One region of the Paenibacillus bovis genome, then DNA from elsewhere that is predicted to be linked to it. Evidence: riboswitches for the same ligand, from Rfam matches in the RefSeq annotation. Region 1 holds a riboswitch; each other region holds the start of a gene.
The links. A riboswitch is a leader RNA that binds a small molecule or an ion and turns the genes downstream of it on or off. The one in region 1 is predicted to bind cyclic di-AMP.
Positions count from the first base shown of each region.

Region 1 (2,269 bases):
AACTTGATACCGCGCTCGACCTTGCTCTTGGCATGCATGGCACCAATATCGATACGCGCTTCACCACGATCTACTATTATAGGAGAAACATTGTTCAGATTAATGGCACCTGCGCCAAATCCTTTGTGCTTGCTGCTTTTGGTACTGCTACTGATAATATTGAGAGATACTGCTTTTTTGCCCGGTTGATTTTGTTCCATGAGTCTAGTAACTTCCTCTCTGTATTGGATATATGAGTCATAACTGTTTATAATGGTAAAATGAGTTTGTTCGGCTGTTTTTATTTCTTACTGTACATAATAACATCATCATTATTGTAACGAATATCCTTTTAAAAGCCAACGAAAGTCGATTCCTGTCACTTTTTCGGCAAAAAAGAAATTTAATTGTCTCAAATGTATAAAGTTTACAAATTTATAACCGAAAAAGATTAAAGAACAGGCAAGCATAAGCCCAAATGAGTACGAATAGGCATTGAATGAAGAACAAAGATTAAATTTTTTTAATAATTACAAACCTGATAGTGACGGGCTTTCTCGCTTGCTAACGCATTCATTTAGCAAGTTATCCTTAAAAAAGGATGAATAAACGTTTGCCAAAGTAAAAAACCTCTGTTAAAATAAATCCAGCGAGTTATTAGTAACAACTTTGTAAACTTTAACAATGAAGCTTGTAACTTTTGTCAGAAAAGATGAAATTTGTCGTGAATCGAATATGGACTACGGTGCAATCAATAAGTGTGAAGCCAAATTCCGTGGCACCGGGAAGCGGGGGAACCGTTTTGGGTGAATTGATCTTGTTTCGGAGGGATCATAGGGGAAACCTTCTACCGAATCCTTAAGCTAACCTCGCAGGCATTGGAAGGGGACAAATGATTTTGAATATGAAAAAGAAACTAACCGCCGCAGTAATGGGATTCGCAATTGCGTTTACTGTTATGGGGACTAGCAGTGCAAGCGCAAATTCCAAAATGGACCAGATCATCGAACCAGCCATGGGTACACCATATCGTATTGGTGGAACATCTTTTAGCGGTTTTGACTGCTCCGGATTTACTCAATATGTATTCGGTCAAATGAATATCGATCTGCCTCGCCAATCGACTTCTCAGTATCAAGTCGGCGACGCTGTATCCAAAAGTGATCTGCAAGCTGGGGATCTGGTATTCTTCAACACTACGGGGGCAGGCGTTTCTCATGTAGGCGTTATGGTAAGCAGCAGTCAATTCGCACACGCTTCAACATCCAAAGGCGTACGAATTGATAATATTGATATGGACTACTACCAAAACCGCTATGTGGGCGCTAAGCGTGTAATGAGCAACTTCTCTTACAGCAGCTATGCAGCCGAGTAATTAACATTTATTCTAACTGTATATATAATTCATTTACTAACCGTGAAGGATTCCCGCCAGAATCTTTTGCGGTTTTTTTATTGCTTACTTGTAAGACGTAACAACCTGGGAATAGGTTACATATTTTGAGAAAAATAATTGCTGCAATGTGAAGTTCGACTGTTCAGGTAATTATGTCTACTATATAGTACCCGGATCGTAATTATGGTAAACACATTTTCCAGTAAAAATTAATATTAATTTTTGAAATATCGGGCAAACGCACTTTATAGTACGCTTGTGATTTGTGCGCTGTCGTAAAGCAGCTGATCATGGATATTATTCCTTTTCGGATTATATCCTGGCTATTAAGCTTGAATGTGAACCGTGCCACTTTTATAATCTGTAGTAGCTAACTGTACAGGATGCAGTCCCAGCAAGTGAGACACTATGATATATGATGAGGAGTGACTGTTATGAATCATTTTTCTGTACCTTACTTTCATACTGCTCCCCTCCATGAGCAGCAGGCTGCCGAAATATGTGAATGGGTATACGACCCGCCTTATGATATATATGGATGGATGTCCTGGGACCAGATGCAGGAGCTGGAGATCGAATTTGGAGACCCCGAACTGCGACAGCAACAGTATCTGGCAGTATTGAATAATAAGGGAGAACTGGCCGGCTTTGCGCAGCTTTTTCCTTTGCAGCAGACGATTCGGCTGGGTATCGGCATGCGGCCGGATCTGTGCGGTCATGGCTATGGTGCCGAATTCACCCTTGCGGTCGTAAGAGCCGCTATCCAGCGTAATCCGGAGGCCGAGATTGATCTGGAAGTGCTCACCTGGAACCAGCGCGCGATTCGTACCTACCAGAAAGCAGGATTTCATATTACCGATACGTATACACGGCGTACACCGGATGGCATGAAGC
Region 1 is NZ_CP013023.1:754,289-756,557, reverse strand. It holds gene AR543_RS03310 (YwhD family protein) at 1-200, opposite strand, end outside; cyclic di-AMP (ydaO/yuaA leader) riboswitch at 734-872, shown strand; gene AR543_RS03305 (C40 family peptidase) at 884-1,354, shown strand; gene AR543_RS03300 (GNAT family N-acetyltransferase) at 1,810-2,269, shown strand, end outside.

Region 2 (2,269 bases), 2.3 Mb from region 1:
TATTTAGTGGACATCAGGCTATAAGCAACAGTTGCCGGAGCATTGTAGATGCTTCGGCTTTTTGTGATATATACAAGCTATGATTTCGAGAAGGAGAGCAGAACGTGACACTCATGAAAAGAATGACATATTCATTTTCATTATTTTGCAAAAATCCATGTTAACAAGAATGAAAATAAAGTCGAATTCAAGCAAATGAAAGTAAAACGGAGCAAAATAGAGGTTCGGATAGATAAAAAATTAATAATTGTTGTACAGGAACATCTGTGAACCATCAAGGTTCATTTTGCCTTTTCTTTCACCTTTACAGTTAGCAAGGACAGGCGTAATATACATTTCAGGATTTAGAGATTCACAGATTTGGACAACCAATCTGGGATCGGCGGCTGCTGTAAATGGCAGTCATTATAATTGGGTTTTATATTCTGTAATTGCTGAGTTTCCGGGATAACCGGAAAACGGGGGAACCAATCAAGCGGGAGTACTGGCGGTGTGAGAGCCACCATATGTACCGCAAGGGGTGAATCCTTTTGGCCGATCACCATGGTATCGGTCTGAAGGTAGGGCGACTCTCACCGCCCGAATCCGACAGCTAACCTCGTAAGCGCAGATGGAGAGGGAGTGTAGGACTTGTGCCATTCATGACACAGGGTATAGAAACTCTGTGTTTTATTATGCTCCGAGCAGCATACAGGAAAACGTCACAACGCTTAGTTTCCATTGAACATGGAAAGCGGGGGAACCAAACGTCATAGTAATCTGCGAACTGAGTACAGTTCATACTGCCTATGACACGGGGTGAATTCCGGAACCTTCCGGAACGGGCAATCTTCCAGCCCGAACCCGACAGCTAACCTCGTCAGCGTATCAGGGAGAACTTATATCCGGCTTATAACAGATTGCGAAGCTTGTTTGGTGCTGCATGAATTGGATGCACCGACAGGACGGGCAGCTGTCAGGAAGCCTGGAGAAAAGTTCTGCTTTTCTCCAGGCTTCTTTTTTTGCGCCAATTTTGGCTGTTAGTACAGGATCAACTATTTATAATACGCATAACAACGTGTTGGTAATATTATATTTATAGCGTAATAAACGGCTGGCAGGCGAAGAAAATAAACGTTACAGACAAATGATGCCTGCTGCAGGCCGTGGATAGGGATCCGAACTTATTATGAAGGAGCAACGAAACTATGCTGGACATTATGATGATTGTATTGGTAATACTCATCGCATTCGCACTTGGAGGACTGGCAGAATGGTCATCCCGAGTCATTGGAGAAAGAGGGAATGACAAGTGACCTGGTTATTATGGATCATTATTGCTGGTTTGCTGGTGTATCTGTGTTATGCCTTGATTTATCCGGAAAAATTTTAAATAGGCAGGAGAGAGCGTTGTGAGTATTCTTCCATATATCGGCATTGTAGTAACCCTGATTATTGTTATTTTATTGGCTCGTCCGATGGGCGGCTATATTGCACGGGCATTTGATTATACGCCTGGACGACTGGATCGCTGGTTCGGTCCGCTGGAAAAAGGAATTTACCGTATTGGTGGTATCCGTCAGGAGAATCAGACATGGAAGCAGTATGCAGCGGCCGTATTGATTAGCAACACGGTGTTATTGCTGGTGGTTTATCTGATTTTCCGTGTACAGGACAAGCTGCCGCTGAATCCGGCAGGTATCGGAGCGATGAGCCCGGATCTAGCTTTCAACACAGCTGTGAGTTTTATGACCAATACGAACCTTCAGCATTATAGCGGGGAAAGCGGATTATCGTTATTCTCGCAGATGACAGCTATCGTGTTTATGATGTTTGTCTCACCAGCTACAGGTATTGCCGTAGCGATTGCCTTTATTCGTGGACTGGCAGGCAAGCCACTGGGGAATTTCTTCGTCGATCTGACACGGGCATTGACTCGTATTCTGCTCCCGCTGGCATGTGTCGCAGCCATAATCTTGATCGGTCTTGGCGTACCACAGACGTTCCAGACCGGAGTGACAGCACAGACACTGGAAGGAGCACAGCAGCAGATTGCTACAGGACCAATGGGGACTTTCCTGGCAATCAAGGAGCTTGGTAACAATGGTGGGGGCTTTATGGGAGCCAACTCCGCACATCCGTTTGAAAACCCGGGCGGCATCAGTAATATGCTGCAAATTATTCTGATGATGCTGGTGCCGGTATCACTGCCATTTACATATGGCAAAATGGTTGGCAACAACAAACAGGGCCGTGTATTGTTCGTATCCATGATGATGATGTTCATTGT
Region 2 is NZ_CP013023.1:3,029,484-3,031,752, forward strand. It holds cyclic di-AMP (ydaO/yuaA leader) riboswitch at 423-623, shown strand; cyclic di-AMP (ydaO/yuaA leader) riboswitch at 698-880, shown strand; gene kdpF (K(+)-transporting ATPase subunit F) at 1,292-1,372, shown strand; gene kdpA (potassium-transporting ATPase subunit KdpA) at 1,392-2,269, shown strand, end outside.
Region 2: another riboswitch for cyclic di-AMP. It lies ahead of kdpF (K(+)-transporting ATPase subunit F); the one in region 1 lies ahead of AR543_RS03305 (C40 family peptidase).

Region 3 (2,269 bases), 380 kb from region 1:
TACATAGTAGTTGTGTCTATAGTCACTCTTAACCAGCTTCGCTCAAAAAGAATAATAAGCCTGCGCATAATCGCTTAGAAATTGCCGCTCGGTCAGTGGCTGTCTGTACAACAACGAATCTGCGGATTCACTTTGCCGGATCATATAATTGTGCAATGCTTCGATCGCCAGCTGGGCACGGGTATGTCCCCAATTCTGCCGGTGAACGTGTACATATTCCAGCGCCTGCTGCACGGTCAGCCCTTTGAGACGCTGGAATACCGAAGCCCAGCGTACCAGATCAAGCCGGCGCAGCCCGTCGGAGAATTCGTATTCGGCCCAGCCGGAACCGTCTGCCAGCGAGATGCGCAGCAGACCGCAGTGCAGCATTCCGCAGCTATCGGGCAGGGAGAGCCGCTGATGATCGTATAGATAGATTTCCAGCGAACCTACACAGGTGGACGAGACCGAAGGGATGTGGGGCTGTGCAGAGACCGCAACTACATTTTGCATGAAAGACACGCTCCTTGGAGGAATGTTTGGTTGTCAGCTATCATAGAGGGGAATTTGGCTGGACGTAAACAGACATCTGGCATCGTGGCAGCCCGTATTTGTCATGGAAGCTTCATGTAATCGCATTCATCACTGGTAATCTTATCGCTGCCTACCAAAATCAGGCGTTTGCTTCCGTTTTCATTTTATGTGAATAAATGAGTGAAAATAAGAGAAAACGAGAGCTATATCGCGTATATATCCTTTTATTTCGCATCCAGTCGATATAGGAGCCTACCAGGCAGTTTGAGCAGTCTTTACAACGTTCAGCCGCGGGAGTATGATTCGTCTCAAGTTCATAAGACAGCGCTGATCGCAGCGCACACATACCAGCTGAGTTTTTGGGATACAGCCATGCTGTATGCAGAGAGCGGGGGAACCATCGAGAAGGACCGCAGCGGTTTCTTTTCAGGGGTGAATCGGACGACAGGATGTTATGGAATTCTGTTGGTCTGTAGGGAGACTCTTACTCCCGAATCCGGCAGCTAACCTCGTAAGCTGAAAATAAGAGAGGCGACAATTGTCATGCCATCCGTCAGGGATATCTCTGCGCGGATGTCGAAGAAGCTGACGAAGACCACCTCTTCCTCGGCTTCTTTTTTGTTGCCTTCATACTACTGGAGGAGAAGAGAAATGGAATTGGAGCAGGAACATCATTTGCCGGAAGAATATATACTGGTATCGCCGGCTACCCGGGCTGGAGAGCAGTTTGTCCAGCTGTTAAAAGTAAAAAAAATCCCGTTTGCTCTTATCGTGAACAGTTATGCCGAGAAGGTACGGTTCGAAGGAATGGGTATCGAGCATGTGATACTGCTGGATACGCAGCGCCAAGAATTGTGGGTTATGCCGAACCTGAATATCGGCAAAGTCTATTTATTTGAACGCAGTCTGCCGCTCTGCTGCCGCTATATCCAGATCTGCCGCTCATGGACGAGCGAACCGGTCTATGTCATTACTGAAGGCAGCAATTCGCGCATGATTTATAAAGGACTGGGAGCCAATTATATTATCCATACCAATGGCGGCAGTGCCGCTTTTTTACTGTGAATATAGGAGGATCTCCATACCGCCAGAAAAATCGTAAATCCGGCTGAATCTCCGCTTTTGCATATCCCGAAATGGGTAATAGGTTGCTAACCCGTTATAGCTGCATCCGGGCGAATTTTTGGAGGTGGAGATGATGGCATTGGAACAAAAAGTAGCCCTGGTTGCAGGAGCTACCGGATTGGTCGGTCAGGCATTAACCGAACTGTTGATCCAGGCACCTGAATACAGCGAAGTGATTGTACTGGTACGCAAGCCGGTGGAACGATGGCAGCAGCATGACCGGCTTCGCCAGGTAATCGTAGATTATGAACATCTGGAGCAGCAGCGCGATGAACTGCGGGCTGACGATATATACTGCTGTCTGGGCACGACAATCCGCAAAGCCAAGACACAGGAAAACATGTACCGGATCGATGTGACCTATCCGCTGGAATTGGCACGCATCGCCCATGAAGAAGGAGCTACGCAGTTCCTTGTCGTCAGTGCGATGGGGGCAGATTCGCAGTCCTCGGTCTTTTACTCCCGCATCAAGGGCGAACTGGAGCAGCAGCTGGCACAGATCGGATATGAGTCGCTATCTATTGTCCGGCCGTCTCTGTTGCTCGGCAAGCGCAGGGAATTCCGGCTGGGGGAACGTACCGGTGCCATACTGGCAAGAGTATTATCTCCGCTGTTTATCGGTCCGATGAAC
Region 3 is NZ_CP013023.1:375,755-378,023, reverse strand. It holds gene AR543_RS01625 (hypothetical protein) at 43-492, opposite strand; cyclic di-AMP (ydaO/yuaA leader) riboswitch at 853-1,046, shown strand; gene AR543_RS01620 (hypothetical protein) at 1,165-1,578, shown strand; gene AR543_RS01615 (oxidoreductase) at 1,709-2,269, shown strand, end outside.
Region 3: another riboswitch for cyclic di-AMP. It lies ahead of AR543_RS01620 (hypothetical protein); the one in region 1 lies ahead of AR543_RS03305 (C40 family peptidase).